Regions from separate parts of the Cobetia sp. Dlab-2-AX genome, predicted to be linked through region 1. Evidence: predicted binding sites of a transcription regulator. Region 1 holds the regulator's gene; the other holds the start of a gene.
The links. Region 1 encodes PhoB, which activates phosphate uptake and scavenging genes when phosphate is short. Its sites were predicted from a motif close to TGTCATANNNNTGTCANA; they were not measured.
Positions count from the first base shown of each region.

Region 2: a site for PhoB is predicted at 3,040-3,057, ahead of phbB (acetoacetyl-CoA reductase). Genes of this name have one in related genera too.

Region 1 is NZ_JAMXRV010000005.1:260,565-269,326, reverse strand. It holds gene yccS (YccS family putative transporter) at 1-1,397, opposite strand, end outside; gene NH396_RS10820 (DUF2780 domain-containing protein) at 1,588-2,007, shown strand; gene NH396_RS10815 (hypothetical protein) at 2,150-2,506, opposite strand; gene NH396_RS10810 (HU family DNA-binding protein) at 2,681-2,956, opposite strand; gene NH396_RS10805 (FAD-dependent oxidoreductase) at 3,207-4,406, opposite strand; gene NH396_RS10800 (chorismate lyase) at 4,746-5,303, shown strand; gene ubiA (4-hydroxybenzoate octaprenyltransferase) at 5,371-6,261, shown strand; gene phoB (phosphate regulon transcriptional regulator PhoB) at 6,485-7,174, shown strand; gene phoR (phosphate regulon sensor histidine kinase PhoR) at 7,182-8,504, shown strand; gene cysZ (sulfate transporter CysZ) at 8,691-8,762, opposite strand, start outside.
Region 2 is NZ_JAMXRV010000014.1:27,144-35,905, forward strand. It holds gene NH396_RS16460 (DUF349 domain-containing protein) at 1-2,019, shown strand, start outside; gene phbB (acetoacetyl-CoA reductase) at 2,170-2,916, opposite strand; tRNA gene NH396_RS16470 (tRNA-Met) at 3,286-3,362, shown strand; tRNA gene NH396_RS16475 (tRNA-Met) at 3,416-3,492, shown strand; tRNA gene NH396_RS16480 (tRNA-Met) at 3,536-3,612, shown strand; gene NH396_RS16485 (EVE domain-containing protein) at 3,771-4,250, shown strand; gene NH396_RS16490 (tetratricopeptide repeat protein) at 4,385-5,350, shown strand; gene NH396_RS16495 (PatB family C-S lyase) at 5,993-7,147, opposite strand; gene NH396_RS16500 (hypothetical protein) at 7,268-7,693, shown strand; gene NH396_RS16505 (universal stress protein) at 8,266-8,703, shown strand.

The DNA of each region.
Region 1 (8,762 bases):
GCCAGCGTGCGGCGCGTATCGCCGTAGCTGGGACGGCACACGAACAGCCCGGTCAGCAGAATCCAGTAACCCTGGGTCGGGTGTACCGCCAGCAGCACGCCATAGCCGGCCACCAGCGTCGCGGTCAGGCGCAGCGCATGGCGAAAGATCGGCGAACGCGGCGTCAGGTGGCTGCGGATACGCTCGAACATGTCGCGCGTGCCGTGGGGCGAGCGGTCCAGCAGGCTGTTGTCGCTTTCATTGCTGACGGCTTCGAGATCATTCAGGCGCGCGATCTGGCCTTCGATCAGGCGCAGGTTGCTGGCGAGAGCTTCCAGCGCCTGCATCAGATGATGCCACTCGGGCCGCTGCTGTTGCTTGAGATAGACGAGCGAGGCGTTGAGGTCTTCCAGCGCCTGCTGGCTGTCACTGGCATCGAAGGGCTGGCGCATCAACAGCGCCTTGCCGAGCCCGCGACAGGCGCGCCCCTGCTGCTCCAGCAGGCGCTGACAGCGAAACAGGATGTCGTGATGGAAGAAGGCGTCGGTGAGCTGGCCGTAGGGATAATGGCTGGAGCTGGCGCGCTCGTGGAGGTCCTGGGCGATGAAGTAGAGGCGCAGGTAGCGGTCGAGCTTGGTGGTATCGCGCCGTCCGGCGAGGCGCCGAAAGACCATCTCCTTGGTCTGGTTGAGCGCCACCACCACGCGGCCGTTCTGCTCGGCCAGCGCCAGACGGCGGGCAGACTGGTCGACATTGCGCAGCGGCTCGAACAGCTGCGCCTTGAGAATCAGGTAGCGCCCCAGCTCACGGTAGAGCGTCGCCATGCTGTGCTTGAGCGGCTGGCGCGAGAACAGCGCACACCACACGACCGAGAGCAGGCCATACCAGGACGCCCCCACCACCAGCAGCAACGGCTGGACCAGATTGATGCCCAGCCCCGGCTCCCGCAGCCATTCGGGCAGGCTGCGCTCCAGCACCGCGATCTGCCCATCTCCATGCTGCTGCTCGAGGCTGATCATGGTGTAGACGGCCAGAATCAACGAGGCGCGCGCGATGGCGCCGTAGCGGGCATCGATGGCGCCCAGCATCGGCATCGCGAAGGTGGCCAGCGCCAGCCCGATCACGAAGGGCAGCGGCATGCCGAACAACAGCTCCACCGAGACGGCAGCGATGCTGAAGCAGGCCAGCGTCATGCCCAGCGCGCGCAGTCGGCCGCGCCAGTGATCATCGGTTTCTGCCAGCCCCGAGGCGATCACGCCCAGAAACAGCGGAATCACCACTGCCATCTCGTCAAGCCAGAACCCCACCGCCATCACGCCACCCAGCGCGATCAACATGCGCAGCGAATAGCTGAAGGCATCCAGCGTCCACAGACGACGCAGGGAGTGCATGAGGGAGTCCAGGAGAGAGCGTGTCATGAAGTGTTCCGTGACCAGGGCGCCGTGCAGCGCATTAGACTTTAGATTTATATCGCTAGCATAACACCCCGTTCTGCCGTGTCCGAGAGCCATGGTGCATGCAAGCGTTGGCGGGCGCGTCGAATGTCGAATCGCCGCGACGTGCCACTCTGAAGACTCCTGACCTCATTGGCTTTCATGGAGAATACCGATGCATCCTCTTATCGAACGCGTCACTGGCTCCCTCGGGCTGTCACCGGAAATCGCCGAGCAGGCGGTCGGCATGGTTCTCAAGTTCGTGCGTGAGCAGGGGCCGGATGGCCCGGCCGCCTCACTGCTGGGCGCCATTCCGGGGGCCGAAGGCCTGATCGGCAGCGCAAGCGAGGAAGCCGCCGAGTCAGGTGGCGGTGGCCTCATGGGCGGCCTGATGGGCGCCGTCAGCGCCTTCACCGGCGGCAGCGGTGGCGGTGCGCTGGAACTGGGCCAGAAGCTGATGGGGCTGGACCTCGACATGAACCAGGCGCGTGGCGTGGCCGACGAGACGCTCAACTATGCCCGCGAGGAAGCCGGCGATGGCGTGGTCGACCAGGTACTTGAAGGCATTCCCGGTCTCAAGCAGTTGCTCGGTTGAGGGAAAGCCGAGAGAGGCGGAGAGACGGAGAGCGCCTGAAGGTGTGAAACGCCCTGCTGAGTGGATCAGCAGGGCGTTCTTGTTGCCATGCTCAGCAACAAGAGCGGCAACAAGGTCGGCAACGGCGGGACTGCCGGGTTATTCAGCGAATGCGCTTGAGCAATGACTGCAGACGGTTGAGCTGGGCCGAATCGCCGACCAGGCGTACGCGCTGGTCCATCAGGCCTTGCAGAAAGGCGCGCGGCGAAGGCTTGAGCAGGAAGGCCACCGCACTGTCGGCATCGGCGAAGCGCAGTTCAAGCTCGGTATCCACCGGCAGGCCATTGTCGCTGGTGACCCCTGCGCGAGACATGCGGTAGTGGCGCGCGATGCGCATGTCTTCGGTCGCGACTCCCCAGTCCAGCGGGCGCTTTTCCAGCTCGGCACGAAATTCGGGGTCGCGCTTGAAGGCGCGCTTGAGCAGCAGCCCCAGCACCCACAGCAATATCTTGAGCTTCATGGTGTCAGTCCTTGAATCGCGAAGCGGCGTTCACGCAGGCCATATGAAAATGCCACCGGCCCCGCAGGGCGGAACCGGTGGCATCAGCACGACAGCCGACATGGCCTTGGATGACGACGATTGAAGGCCATGACGACAGCTACCCGGAATCGTGCGCTGAAGCACGAAACGGGATTACTTGGTCACGGCGTCCTTCAACGACTTGCCGGGTTTGAAGGCAACGGTCTTGCTGGCCGGGATGGTCAGCGGCTTGCCTGTCTGGGGGTTCTTGCCGGTACGCGCCGCACGCTGGCGCACGGTGAATGACCCGAAACCGATCAGTGAGACGTCATTGCCTTTGGCCACGGTATGAGTGATCTCGTCGAGAATCACGTTCAGTACCTGACTGGCCTTGTCCTTGGATAGATCCGCACGCTCGGCGATGGCCGCAGCGAGTTCTGGCTTGCGCATGAAAAGCCCTCCTGATTTGGCATTCTGCACGGGCGGCCAAGCCGCCGTTTCCATTGTTGTTCTTGCACTTGCTAACGGTGGCGTATGGCGGCGACGCAATCCGCTTCCGGCAAGCTTAGCCGTATCAAACCTGTCGATGGCAGCAATCTGTCAGACCACGCCCGCCGGGCAGCATGTCTGACGGAGCATTCACTATCGTGCCTGACCGCGCTGGCAGCAAGGGATTTACGACCATCGATCATGGCATCGCCTAGCCTAGCAACGGCGGCGCCTGCCGCGCTAGCTCGACTTTCCTGCGAACGGCGGCGCCTGTCAACGCATATCCAATCAAGCGTTCGTTCATATCCAGTGCACGCGCTTCGAGATCATCGCCTTCACCGGTGATTTGCCAGCGCGCCACGGCCGAACGCGGCGGATAGGCCACCACCGGCAAGGCCGGTGTCTTGACCAGCACCGGCCACGCCTTCCAGTCGAGCACGCTCGGCTCGCCACACAGGTTGGCCGCCAGGGTGCGCGCGGCCATCTGCAGCGGCTGGACATACATGGCATTGACGCCCTCGACACTGGCGCAATCGCCAAGCGCCCAGATATGCGGCTGTGAGGTGGCCAGGTGGCGGTCGACACGGATGCCATCGCCGCCGGCACTCAGACCCGCGGCCTGCGCCAGACGAATGCGCGGCGCCAGGCCGGTCGCCAGCAGAACCACGGAGCCCGTCAGGCGACGACCGCTCTGCAGGCGCACCTCGACCGGCGCGGCCTGGCGCTCGGCCTCCTCGCCTGAGCTGGCGGCGATGGTCTCGACCATCTCGCCCTGGCGACGCGTCACACCGAGCCCATCCAGCGCCGCGCCCAGACGCTGCCCCAGTGCTTGCGGCAGCAATCCATCCAGCGGAGTTTCCTCCGGCGCGACCAAGGTGACGCAGTGGCCGGCGGCCGTCAGATCATTGGCGTATTCACAGCCGACCAATCCGGCACCGACAATCACCACATGCCCGTCTTCTCCGCGCTCGCGGGCCTTCGCCAGCGTCGCGCAGAAGGCCGCATAGTCGTCGAGGTCATTGATGCTCTGCACGCGTGAGGCCACTTCCGCGGCGACGGGGAAGGGGCGACGCGGCGCCGCGCCGAGTGCCAGCACCAGCTCGTCATAGGCCAAACACTCCTCGCCCAGCCAGAGCCGGCGGGCATCACCGTCGATGGCAGTGACGCGTTGATGGGTACGCAGCTCGGCATTCAGCTCGTCTGCCAGCGCCACCGGCGCCTGACGCGACAGGTCGGTGGCCGACATCTTCTTGGCGAAGGCGGTGGACAGCATCGGCTTGGCGTAATCGTGGCCGCTGTCCTGGCTGATGAGGATCAGCCGGCTGTCCTTGTCACGCGCACGCAGCGCGCGCGCCAGACCAATGCCCGCCATGCCGGTACCAATGATGACAAGGGTGCGAGGGTCGCGCATGGCACCATCTCCTGAGATCGATCCGAGGGAAGCGCTGATGAAGGAGCGCCAGCAGCGTCCGTCATGAACGCCGATGAATGCGCCCAGCATACCAGCCCGTCAGCAGTGCAGGCATGCCTGAGCGGGAGGCCTTGCCGCCCGGCCATGCTAGACTCGCCATTTCGTCATCCTGACAGGGAATTCACCGTGGTCCGATGCCCAGCAGGCGAGCCTCACCGCGCAGCGCTCACGCCACAGACCTCCACCTGTGAGGCGCCTCATTCGTCAGCCGAGAACCCGTACCAGCCTGCGCCTCGCTGGCCTTCGCCCACGCGCGCCGCACCCGCTGCTTCGGCGGCGGTGCGCCGTCATTGGCAGCCGGCTGCCGCGCTGCAGGGTGTCATGCCGGCCGGCTGGTGGGCGTGGCTCTCCTCGACGGACTCGCTGACCCAGCGTCTTGCCGGCGCCATGCAGCAGCAGGATGAACGCGATGGCCAGCCAATCCAGGGCCTGCGCGTGCGCCTGCTGCTGCAGGACACCGGCCCCGCACGGCTGGATGAGGCACGCCTGCTGGGCATCGGCCCACGCCGGCATGTCTGGCGACGCGAAGTGGCGCTCTGTCATGGCGATACGCCATGGGTGATCGCACGCTCTCTGGCGGCGCTGGACCTGGCCCACGGTCATCGCCTCTCGACGCTGGGCGAGCGCTCGCTGGGCCATTGGCTGTTTCGCCAGCCCGACCTGATACGCAGCGCCATCGATGTCAGCCGCGCCCCGCTGGTGCTTTCAAGCTCCAGGCCGCTGGCCCGCACCACCAGCCTGTGGATGCGCCGCTCGATGTTCTCGCATGGTCGCTTCAAGGTGCTGGTGCAGGAGGGCTTCACGCCAGCCTTCCAGCACGCGCTGCAACTGGCCTGAGCCGTGCGGCCGACTAGCCTCGTTTCCCTCTCTTCCCTTGCCCACTACCACCCGCCCAGGAGCCCCGATGACCGCGTCATCCACTTCCGCCGCTTCGCGTCCTTCCAGACTGGCCGACTACCTCGCCCTGACACGGCTGGACCGCCCCATCGGCACCTGGCTACTGATGTGGCCGACCCTGTGGGCACTGTGGCTGGCGGCAGATGGCATCCCCGAGCGCACGACCCTGCTGATCTTCATCGCCGGGGTCTACCTGATGCGCGCCGCCGGCTGCGTCATCAACGACTACGCCGATCGCCATTGGGACAAGCATGTCGAGCGTACGCGAGACCGGCCGCTGACTTCGGGCCGTATCTCGGAGCGCGAGGCACTGACGCTGTTCGGGGGGCTGGTCGCGGCCGCCTTCGTGCTGGTGTGCTTCACCAACCTGACCACGGTGCTGCTGTCGATCGTCGCCGTGCTGCTGGCGGCCAGCTACCCGTTCATGAAGCGCTTCCATCATCTGCCTCAGGTAGTGCTGGGCGCCGCCTTCGGCTGGGCGATTCCGATGGCCTTCGCCGCGACACTGGAAGAAGTGCCGACCTACGGCTGGTGGCTGTTCGCGGCCAACCTGATGTGGACGGTGGCCTACGACACCGCCTATGCGATGGTCGATCGCAACGACGACCTCAAGGTGGGCATCAAGTCCACCGCCGTGCTGTTCGGGCGGGCCGACAAGCTGATGATCGGCCTTCTGCAGCTGGGCATGCTGGCGGTATTGATCGGCATCGGACTGCACCTGGCGCTGGGCATCTTCTACTGGCTGGGGCTGGCTGCCGCCGCCGTCACCTTCGTCTGGCAGCAACGTCTGATCCGTGAGCGTGAGCGTGCGCCCTGCTTCCAGGCGTTCCTCAACAATCATTGGACGGGGCTGCTGATCTTCGCCGGTATCGCCCTGGCGACCTGGCCGATGAGCTGACGCCTGCATAAACATTCGCATTATTTAATTTAAAGCGATCCCTGCCCTCTGTTGCGCCCCAGCCCACGGTTCATGCCTGCCTGCCGCGCCTCCAAGGCGGCTGGCAGGCTTGCGTGCAAGCTGCCATGCTGGCAGTTGTCATCTCGTTGTCATATAAGCGGGTTGTAATCGTCATCGACTTGTCATTCTGGCGCGTGCGCCGACTGCTGCATGGGATCTAGCGATGAGCTCCAAGACCGTACTGATTGTCGACGATGAATCCTCGATTCGCGAGATGATCGCCGTTGCCCTCGAAATGGCGGATTACCGCGTGCTGGAGGCAGACAATGCCCAGGACGCCCACGCCATCGTCGTCGATGAAAAGCCCGATCTGCTGTTGCTGGACTGGATGATGCCGGGCACCAGTGGCCTGGAGCTCGCGCGGCGTCTCAAGCGTGACGAGACCACCTCGGAGCTGCCGATCATCCTGTTGACCGCCAAGGGCGAGGAAGACAACAAGATTCAAGGCCTGGAAGCCGGCGCCGACGACTACATCACCAAGCCCTTCTCGCCGCGCGAGCTGGTCGCCCGTCTCAAGGCCGTACTGCGTCGCACCACTCCCAAGGGGGTCGAGGAGGCGGTAGAAGTCGAGGGCCTGATGCTCGACCCGGCCAGCCACCGCGTCACCGCCCACGGCAACTCGCTGGATGTCGGCCCGACCGAATATCGCCTGCTGCAGTTCTTCATGACGCATCAGGAGCGTGCCTACACGCGCAGCCAGCTGCTCGATCAGGTATGGGGCGGCAACGTCTATGTCGAGGAGCGCACCGTGGACGTGCACATCCGTCGCCTGCGCAAGGCGCTGGGCACAGGCCATCAGCATCTGATCCAGACCGTCCGCGGCACCGGTTACCGCTTCAGCGCCCAGGCCTGAGGGATTCATGCGCTATTGGACCAACGAGCTATGGCGCCTCGGCTACCTTGCCGGTGGCTTCGGCCTGATCGGTGGCCTGCTGGGCCATCTGGGCTGGGGCCTGGCACTGGGCCTTTCGCTGTATCTGTTCGTCCATCTCAAGCACTTGAAGAGCCTCTATACCTGGCTGATCACCAATCCCCATGAAGAGCCACCACCCGGCGATGGCGTGTGGGGAGACCTGCTCGATCGTCTCTACCGCTATCAGAAGGGCCAGCGCCAGACTCAGGAGCGACTGCGCAGCATCCTCAACCGTATCCAGGAATCCTCCGAGGCCATGCGCGACGGCCTGGTGATGCTGGACAACCACGGTGACATGGAATGGTGGAACAGCGCTGCCGAGCAGCTGGTCGGTCTCAAGGCCAGCCACGACCGCGGCCAGCACATCACCAACTATCTGCGTGACCCCGTCTTCATCGATTACTTCAATCGGCTGGCCTACCGCGAGCCGCTGACGCTGCAGTCGCCGCTGTCTGACAACCTGACGCTGCAGATATCCATCACCCTGTTCGGTGACAACGAGCGTCTGGTCATGCTGCGTGACGTCACCCGCCTCTATCGCCTGGAAGAGATGCGCCGCGACTTCGTGGCCAATGTCTCCCATGAGCTGCGCACGCCGCTGACGGTGCTGGCCGGCTATCTCGAGACCTACTCCGATTACGCCGATGACCTGCCACCGCGCTGGCAGCGTGGGCTGGGCCAGATGAAGAGCCAGACCGACCGCATGCAGCACTTGGTCGAAGACCTGCTGACCCTGTCACGCCTGGAAACCGACGAGTTGTCCGACAATGGTCGCTGCATCGACATGGGTGCCCTGCTCGGCCATATCCGCGACGACGCCGAAGGCCTGTCCCAGGGACGTCACACCTTCTCCATCGAGGCCGATGCCAGCCTGTCTCTGCGCGGTGAGGAGCAGGAACTGCGCAGCGCGATCTCGAATCTGGTCTTCAATGCAGTGCGCTACACTCCCGAAGACTGCCATATCACCCTGCGCTGGAAGGCGGATGAACAGGGCCTGCTGGTCGAGGTGGAAGATGACGGGGACGGCATCGACCCGGTCCACCTGCCGCGCCTGACCGAGCGTTTCTACCGCATCGACAAGGGCCGCAGCACCGCCACGGGAGGCACCGGTCTGGGGCTTGCCATCGTCAAGCATGTGCTGATTCGCCATCAGGGCCATCTGGAGATCGACAGCCACCCCGGCGAGGGTGCGCGCTTCCGCTGTCACTTCCCCGACGAGCGCGCCTGTCAGGCGAGCGCTCCCCAGGCCAGCAGTGCGCTAGCCCAGTGATGTGCTGATTCAGTGATGAGCTGAGTCGGAGGCCAGCCCAACGCGGAACGCCCCGCAGCCACCTCGAAAGGAGGCGACTGCGGGGCGTTTCTTTTGCTCCGCCAGACGACGCTGCGGCTATCTCAATGACAAGCCAGTACAGCGGCAAGCCAGTTCAGCAACAAGCCACCTCTGCGACAGGCTGTCTTAACGACGCGGCGCCGGCAACTGACGGTAGTGGCTCTGCCACATCAGTACCGCCCCGGCGACAGCGCCCGG
Region 2 (8,762 bases), on a different contig from region 1:
AATACGCACCTGGAAGAGATTCTCAGCGCCGTGGATCAGGCGCGGGAAGACCTCTACAGCCGCGACTGCGTCAATGATCACGACTTCGCCAGCCTTCAGGCCCAACGCCGCCTGCAAGGAGAGCGCTGGCGCGAGCTGACCGACCAGTTCTCGGCCCCGGCCGAACTGCTCGAACGTCAGCAGCGCCTGCAACAGCAGCTGCAGGATGCCCTCGATGCCTGGCATCGCCATCAGCTGTGCCAGGGCGAGCTGGATGCCGCGCTGATCGACAATGACATCGACCAGCTGCGTCGTCTGGAAAGCGAGGTGGCCTGGCCTGCGGGTCTGCCGCAGACCGCCAGCCTGAGCGCGGTGCGTCAGGCGATCAGCGCGGCACAGCCGGAAGAGCCGACGGAGGCAGCGCAAGAGCAGGACGCGGTCGATGAAAGCCCTGCACAAGACACAGAGTCAGCTGACGCCTCCCGCGAGGGCGACGGCACTGCGCGCAAGGCGAGCCTGGACCTGGACGCACTGGACGCCGAACTGGCACGCCTGGAAGCGGATCTCGATGCCGGCAAGCTCAAGCCAGCCAGTCGTCTGCATCGCTCACTGCGCGATCGTACCGAAGGCCAGCTCGACAATGCCCGCCAGACTCGCCTGCGCCAGCTGGGCGCGCGTGTCGCGGAACTCCGTGACTGGCAGAACTTCGTCGCGGCGCCCAAGCGCGAGCAGCTGCTCGAGGCCATCACCACCCTGAGCGAGCGCGATGACATCAGCGATGAGCAGCGCGACCGCCAGCACCAGCAGCTGATTCAGCAATGGCGCGAGCTGGGCGATGCGGCCGCCAGCCGCGATGCCAGCCAGGCGTTCCGCACCGCCTCTGACGCCATCAAGCTGCGTCTGCGGGATTACCGCGAATCGCGCAAGCAGCTGCGTGAACACAATCTGGCCATGCGCCAAGCGCTCTGCGAGCAGCTTGAATCGCTCAACGGTCACGCCATGGACGATGCCGACCCCGACTCCCTGCGCCAGATCCGCGATCGCGCCCGTGAGGAATGGCGTCGCCACACACCGGTGCCCGCAGGCCCCGGTCGCCAGCTGTCGCACCGCTTCGGTGAGGCGCTGACGGCACTGCAGGCGCTGATCGACAGCCGCGCGGGTCAGATCGCCGCCGCCAAGCAGGTACTGGTCGACGCCGTCGAGGCGCTGGCCAATGAGGACTCGCCGGCACGCGCCCGCGCCGAACAGGCCAAGGCCCTGCAGAGTCGCTGGCGCGAGATGGGCCGCGCGCCCAAGGGCGAAGAACAACGCCTATGGGCCGCCTTCCGCGCGGCGTGCGACCGCATCTTCGCCGCGCGCGATCAGGACCGCGAAGACCGCGACAGCCGCGAGCAGGCACGCCTGGATCAGTGGCAGGCGTTGATCGAGCGCCTCGACAGCTGGGAGCCGGAGACGCTGGAAGACGCCGCCCTGCTCGATGACGCCTTGAAGGAAGCCGACACCCTCGGCCCGCTGCCGCGCGGCAAGCGGGGTGACGGCATGCGTCGTCGCTGGACCGGCATTCTCAAGCGTCGCGAGCAGCGTCTGGACGAACTGCACGCCCTGCAATTGCGCGAGGAATGGCAGCAATGGCGTGACCTGCTCGAACAGCACGCCGTGGCGGATGCCAGCGCGCGCAACGGCGACGTGCAGGATGTCGCGCTGCCGAGCACCTCGGCCTTCGACGACAACAGCCGTCAGGCCAATGCGGCGCGCAACCAGATGCGTCAGGCCCTGCCGAGCAACTGCAGCGCCGCCAACGAGCGCCTGGCCGAGCTGCGTGTCCACCTGGCCATTCTGTTCGAGGCCCCGCTGGGCAGCGAAGATGAGTCACGCCGCCTGACCGTGCAGGTCGCGCGCATCAACCAGCAGCTGGGTGAGCGCATGGAGCGTGAAGAAGAGCTGGATGAGGTGCTGGATGCGCTGCTCGCCAACGGTCCGCTGGACTGGGACGCCTGGCAGACCGAACTGCCGCGCTTCGATGCGCTGTTCAATCACTGAGTCAGTGCTCTTGAGCTGGTGACGACGCGCTCGCAAGACTGAAGTCATGGCAACGAAAAGCCCCCGCCTCGAGAGAGACGGGGGCTTTTTCATTCTCTTGCCAGAGGGGCCGGGTGCCAACCCTGCACTGGCTCACTCCAGCGCAGAGCATCAGCCCATGAACTGGCCGCCATTGATGTCCAGGTTGGCACCGGTGATGAAGCCGGATTTCTCGTCGGCCAGGAAGGCGACCGCGCGTGCGATCTCATCCGGCTGGCCGTAGCGCTTGACCGGGATGGTCTCGCGGATCGATTCACGGATCTCTTCGGGGATCTTCATGATCATGTCGGTGGCGATATAGCCCGGCGACAGGGTGTTGACGGTGATGCCCTTGGTCGCGGTTTCCTGCGCCAGGGCCATGGTCAGGCCATGCATGCCCGCCTTGGCAGCCGAGTAGTTGACCTGCCCGAACTGCCCCTTGCGGCCATTGATGGAGGAGATGTTCACGATGCGGCCGTACTTGTGCTCCAGCATGTCATTGATGACGGCACGGCAGGTGTTGAAGACGCTGTCGAGGTTGCAGTTGATGACTTCGCGCCACTGCTCATAGCTCATCTTGCGCATGGAGGTATCACGCGTGATACCGGCGCAGTTGACCAGTACCGCGATCGGGCCGAAGCGCTCACGGATTTCGTTGACGCCTGCCTGACAGGCTTCGAAGTTGTCCAGCTCGATACCGGACAGTGCGATGTTCTCGTACCCGGCAGCACGCTGTTCCGACAGCCACCCCTCTGCCTTTTCCTTGTTCCTGTAACCCGCAATTACCTGATACCCCTGGTTCGCCAGCTCGCGGCAGATAGCGGAACCAATGCCACCGGTACCACCGGTAACCCATGCGACGGGTGCTGTCTGTGTCATCTTATTGCGTCTCCCTAATCCTGGAACGTCCTGTGTCCTTGGCTTGGGCACAGCTTGGCGAATCTGCGGACACCCCGCCCTGAGAAAACGAGAATGCCTGCAACGACAACAATGACCCGTATCTCTAACAGCCTGATGACAATCGTGCACTCTGTGACGCCTGCCATCCGCCTGTGCGAGACGCGTCCTCCTCAGTATGGACAGGATGCAGAGGGAATGTATGTAGCAGATCTCTCACACAAGATGTCGATAATCGCTCGAGATGCGTAGATGGGTTGGTGACGACTCACCGGACACGAGATGTTTGCGTCAATTACGGGATAACGGTTGACGCAGCACTGTATATCCTTATACTACGCCCCACGTTGATGCGGGGTGGAGCAGTCTGGTAGCTCGTCGGGCTCATAACCCGAAGGTCATCGGTTCAAATCCGGTCCCCGCTACCACTGACAAGTCGTTGCCTATCAAGGTAATTCCCGGTCAGACACCAACGTGATGTTGCGGGATGGAGCAGTCTGGTAGCTCGTCGGGCTCATAACCCGAAGGTCATCGGTTCAAATCCGGTTCCCGCTACCAACCTCTGATGCGTCAGAGTTGGAGCAAAGGCAGTAACCAGTATTGCGGGGTGGAGCAGTCTGGTAGCTCGTCGGGCTCATAACCCGAAGGTCATCGGTTCAAATCCGGTCCCCGCTACCAAGAATTCGAAAGGCCTGATGCCATGCATCAGGCCTTTTTCGTATGCGTGACATTCCTGTGCGAGGATATCGCTGAGGCCAGCGCCCGGACCTCGCTTACCCCTTTCTCAACGCCCATCACCTTCACACTCATCGCGTCAGTCCCAAGGGAGTGCCTGCATGCGCCACTGGCTGGTCAAGACCGAACCCGATGCCTTCTCGCTGGATGACCTGCGCCGCGAATCACCGGCGCTCTGGGATGGCGTGCGCAACTATCAGGCGCGCAACTTCCTGCGTGAGATGCAGCTCGGTGATGTCGTGCTCATCCAGCACTCCAGCTGCAAGATACCTGCGGTGGTCGGCCTGGCCGTCGTCAGCGAACTCGCCCTGCCCGACCCGACGGCCAGTGACCCCGAGCACAAGGGCTTCGACCCACGTCAGGTGGCGGATATCGATGCCGACAAGCCTCCGCGCTGGGTCGCCCCGCGCCTGAGCTACCTTCGCCCGCTGCGCACCTCCCTGCCCATCGCGCGCCTGAAGGCCCGGCCCGAGCTGGCGGACAGCCACCTGGTGCGCCGCGCACGCCTGTCCGTGATGCCGCTCAGCGAGAGCGAAGCCGCCTGCATCGCCAGCCTGGCCGACGACACCCTGCTGCCGTGAACCGACGCGCCCGGGGCGCTCGCGCGAGGAAGTGACCGGCAGCGCCTTGAACTCCACTGCGACGGGCCGCATCATCAGGCCAACCGGCTCGCGCGCGAGCCTTGAATCGCAGACAGAATTTCGGGGCATGCACCATGATCATCGATCCCAATACCGGCCAGCCACTGACCGGCAATGACACCACCGCCGCCCAGCCACAAGGGGTGGTCGGCGGCGGTGCCGCCAGTGCGCCGCGCCAGGCAGAAGACGCCAACACCTACATCATCGATGTGGACATGAGCAATCTTCAGCAGGTGCTGGAAGCCTCACAGCAAGTGCCGGTACTGCTGGATTGCTGGTCGCCGCAGAGCGAGCATTGTCTCGTCCTGACACCGATTCTCGAGAAGCTGGCACGTGAATATGCGGGTGGCTTCATCCTGGCCAAGCTGAACGCCGAGGAGCAGCAGGACATCGCCGCCCAGCTGGGCGTGCGCTCGGTGCCGGATGTCAAGCTGGTCATCCAGGGCGGTCTGGCAGGCAATTTCACCGGCGCACGCCCGGAAGCCGAGATTCGCCAGTTCCTCGAGCAGCACAAGGTCCAGCCGGCGGCCGGCGCAGGACCCAGCCTCACGGAGCAGGCGGCCACTGCGCTGGAAAGCGGCGATCTCGTCACCGCCAAGGCGCTGTATCAGCAACTGGCGCAGGAATCCCCCGAGACACCGGAATACCGCATCCACCTCGCCTCGGTACTGGTCGCCGAAGGCAATGGTGAAGAGGCCCGTCAGCTGCTGGATTCCCTCAAGCCGGAAGACCGTGACGGTGCCCAGGCGCGAGGCGTACGCGCACGCATCGACTTCACCGCCGAGGCACCGTCTCCCGAAGAGGTGCAGGCGATGATCGAGCGGGACGACAGCGAAGCCCGCTACCAGCGCGCCATGCGCGATCTGGCGGATGGCCACTACGAGCTGGCGCTGGATACCCTGATCAGCCTGGTGAAGACTGACCGCCAGTACGGCGATGATCTGGCACGCAAGACGCTGCTGCGCGTCTTCGACGCCCTTGGGGCGACCCATGAGCTGACGGTGCGCTTCCGTCGCCAACTGTTCGCTCTGATGTATTGATTGTGCTGATGTACTGATCGTGCTGATGTACTGATCGTGCTGATGCGCTGATTGTACTTCTGATCGGGCTAATGAGCTGAACACATCACGCAGACGACAAGGCCCCGCCTCCGGTCAAGGAAGCGGGGCCTTGTCATTGAGGGCCCGCCGTCGCGCCGACTCAAGGACTAACGACGGCTCCAGCCCTTGAGAAGCGAGGGGCGAGCACGCGATTCGCGCACACTGGGCGGAAAGTCCACCTCCAGTTCCTGGCCCGCAGACTTCACGGCGTCTGGCGCAGATGGGGTGGCAGATGACGCCGCGGATGCACGGCAGCGTGAAGATGGCGGCGATGAACGCGCCAGCCGCAGGCTCCCGCCCTGACAACACCATTCACGACAGGCCGTCACGCCTGCATCCCTGCTTGCTGGCCACCCCTGTCGCGGCGTCTCTGCCACCTCATGTCTCATCGTCGCATCTCCTGATGACAAGCCCCTCCCGATGAGTGGCCTGCCCTCAGAGTTGACGATAATGATTCTCAATTCAAGTTTGCGTTGAGCGATAGCTGCCAACGAAACGCCGCAGACTGACCCAGATCAACTCCGGCTCTGTCGACTCCCCTTCCTGGCCGCTTCGCTCGCCCCCTCGATCCCTTCGCCAACTTCAACCTTTCTGCAGGCGCTCATCCATCTGCTGCAGCGCCTGCTCCAGCTGGACGCGCGTGGTGGCGTAGTTCAGGCGAACGAAGCCCGGCCAACCGAAGTCTGCGCCATCCGACAGCGCGACATCACACTCCTCGAGCAGCGTCTGCTGCGGAGACTCCCCGAGCCCTGCCTTGCGCATATCCAACCAGGCCAGATAGGTGGCCTGCGGGCGCGACATGCTGACGCCGTCCCAGCGTGCCACATGGCTTTCCAGCAGATCGAGGTTGTCACGCAGCACGCCCAGCAACTCCTGACGCCACGGCTCACCCTCGCGCCACGCCGCTTCGGTCGCGGCCATGCCCAGCACATTGGTATCGGGCATCAAGCCATTGGCGGCGCCGGTGAAGCGTGCACGCAGCCCGGGATCGGTGATCACCGCGCAGGCGAACGTAAGCCCGGCGGTATTGAAGGTCTTGGAGGGCGCCCATAGGGTCACGCAGCGTGCCGCCAGTCGCTCGTTCAGGCTGGCCAGCGGGATATGGCGGGCCGTCGGGTCCACCACCAGATCCGCATGCAGCTCATCGGAGACCACCAGCAGATCGTGACGCTCGACCAGCTCCGCCAGCGCCTCGAGCTCTTCCTCGCACCAGACGCGGCCGGTAGGATTGTGCGGGTGGCACCATAGCAGCAGCTCGGTCTCGGGTGTGATGGCCGCCTCCAGGGCCTCCAGGTCCAGACGCCAGGGGCCGCCTTGCGTCTCGGGCTCTGCCAGCGGCGCCATCTGCGCCAGTCGCCCGGTCTTCTGTGCCACCTTGAGGAAGGGCGGGTAGATCGGGGTCGTCGTGACCACGCCCGCGCCGGGAGAGGTCAACGCCAGGCTGGCCAGGTGCAAGGCCGGCACCACGCCCGGCAGCCAGACGATGGCATCACGCGGCACCTCCCAGCCATAATGCTCGCGACTCCAGTCACACAGGCTGTCATCGAGGCTCTCCGACGGCTTGGCATAGCCGTAGACCGGATGCGCCACTCGCTCGGCCAGCGCTCGTGTCACGGCGGGCGGGGCGCTGAAGTCCATGTCGGCAATCCAGAGGGGCATGACGTCCGAGGCGTAGCGATCCCACTTCTGGGAAGGGTACTGGCGTCGATCGAGCGGGGTGATGAAATCGAATGGCAAGATGGAGTCTCCCTGTGGCGGGCAAATTTGGCAGGCAACGCGAGCAGTGCGCTCGCCTCACACCGCCTTCTGGCGGCGAGAAGAATACCTGTGGACCAACTACAGCATAAGGCTTTGTGCATGTCTGAAGACACCTTTTACCCACAGGCCCAGCGCGGGCTGCCCGGTCTGTTGCACGCCTGGCTGACCCATGGCCGTGGCGACAGCGAGCGCCTCGCCGTGCTGCTGGCTGATACCGCGCGCGTCGCGAGTCTTGGCCAACCCGCCAGCAATCCCGATGGCGAAACACTGGAACAGTGGGCCGCCCAAGGCGGTGCGCCGCTGTGGGCGCCCAAGGCAGCGCTGTTCCTGTTGATGCAGATGCCGGCACGCCCGGTGCCGCAGGGGCCGGATGATGCCTGCGCCTGGGCCTACTGCTGGTTGCGCATGCGCGAACACGACAGTCCCGCGGCCGCCCTGATGGCGCTGCCGGAACACCTGCGTCAGCCGCTGGCCTGGCCCATCGAAGCCGCCTGGCAAGACCTGACGCACCAGCGGCTGATCTAGCCGCGCTCGATTGTCGAACGCTCGCAGCGCTGTTGGTGAGCAGCGCTGCGTTTCTCTCGGCCCTCCTTCCTTCCCCCCCTCCTCGTATTTCCCTCCCTGCTGACCCTCTCTTGTCCGCTCTATATCCTTGTCCGCTCCCGCCCGTTCCTGTCCGCTGAGCTCTATCTCTGCCCGCACTCTCCTTGCAACTCCTTCTCCTTGCGGCTCCTACTCCTTGCCCCTGCGTCACTCCCTGGTCACATCCTCTTCACTCCCGCTCCTCCCTGCCACTGATGGCGATTCTGATGGTGCCCTCAAAGGACAGCTCGTCCCCCTCTCGGCATTGCTGGCAGCCATGGGTAGCAGTTTTCTCAACGAATATTGTCACCACCGACTAGTCGCGTTGCGGAAACCTGAGCCTCGTCAACGCGTAACTGACGCCATTTCGTTTAATCATCGTTTTGTGAAGCGATACACCCGATGGGATTTCTTGTGTGAGCGAGGAGTAAAGTTCTTTCAACCGCAACGAAACGGTAATTCAACAAGAATCCGCTGGCGCGACACGACGACCAGCAAGCTTCAGGAGAAGCTCCATGACCACCTCCCTGATTGTCGGACTGGATGGAACCCCGGGCGGCGACAGTGCCATTGCCTATGCCAAACGCGTCGCCTCTCTGGTGGGCGCGGAAACCAGGATCATTCTCTGCTACGTGGTCGAATGGTCGCCCTACAGCTTCAACACGCCGGAGGAGAACGCCCAGCGTGCCAGCCGCCGCGAGAACGAGATCAAGCTGGCCCGCGAACGAGTACTGACGCCCGCCATCAGCGAGCTGGAAAAGGAGGGCTATCAGGTCGAGGGGCGTGTCCGCCACGGCGATGCCGCCGAGATTCTCAGCCTGCTGGCGCGTGAGGTGAATGCCGAGCAGATCATCGTCGGCCGCAAGGGGGAAAGCGTCCGCTCACGCATCTTCGGCAGCGTCACTGCCCATCTGATTCAAGAGGCCTCGGTGCCCGTCACCATCGTTCCCTGAGACAGGCGCCTCCCGCACCCGCCGCCTGCAGAGATTTGTACCCGACAATAACGACAATT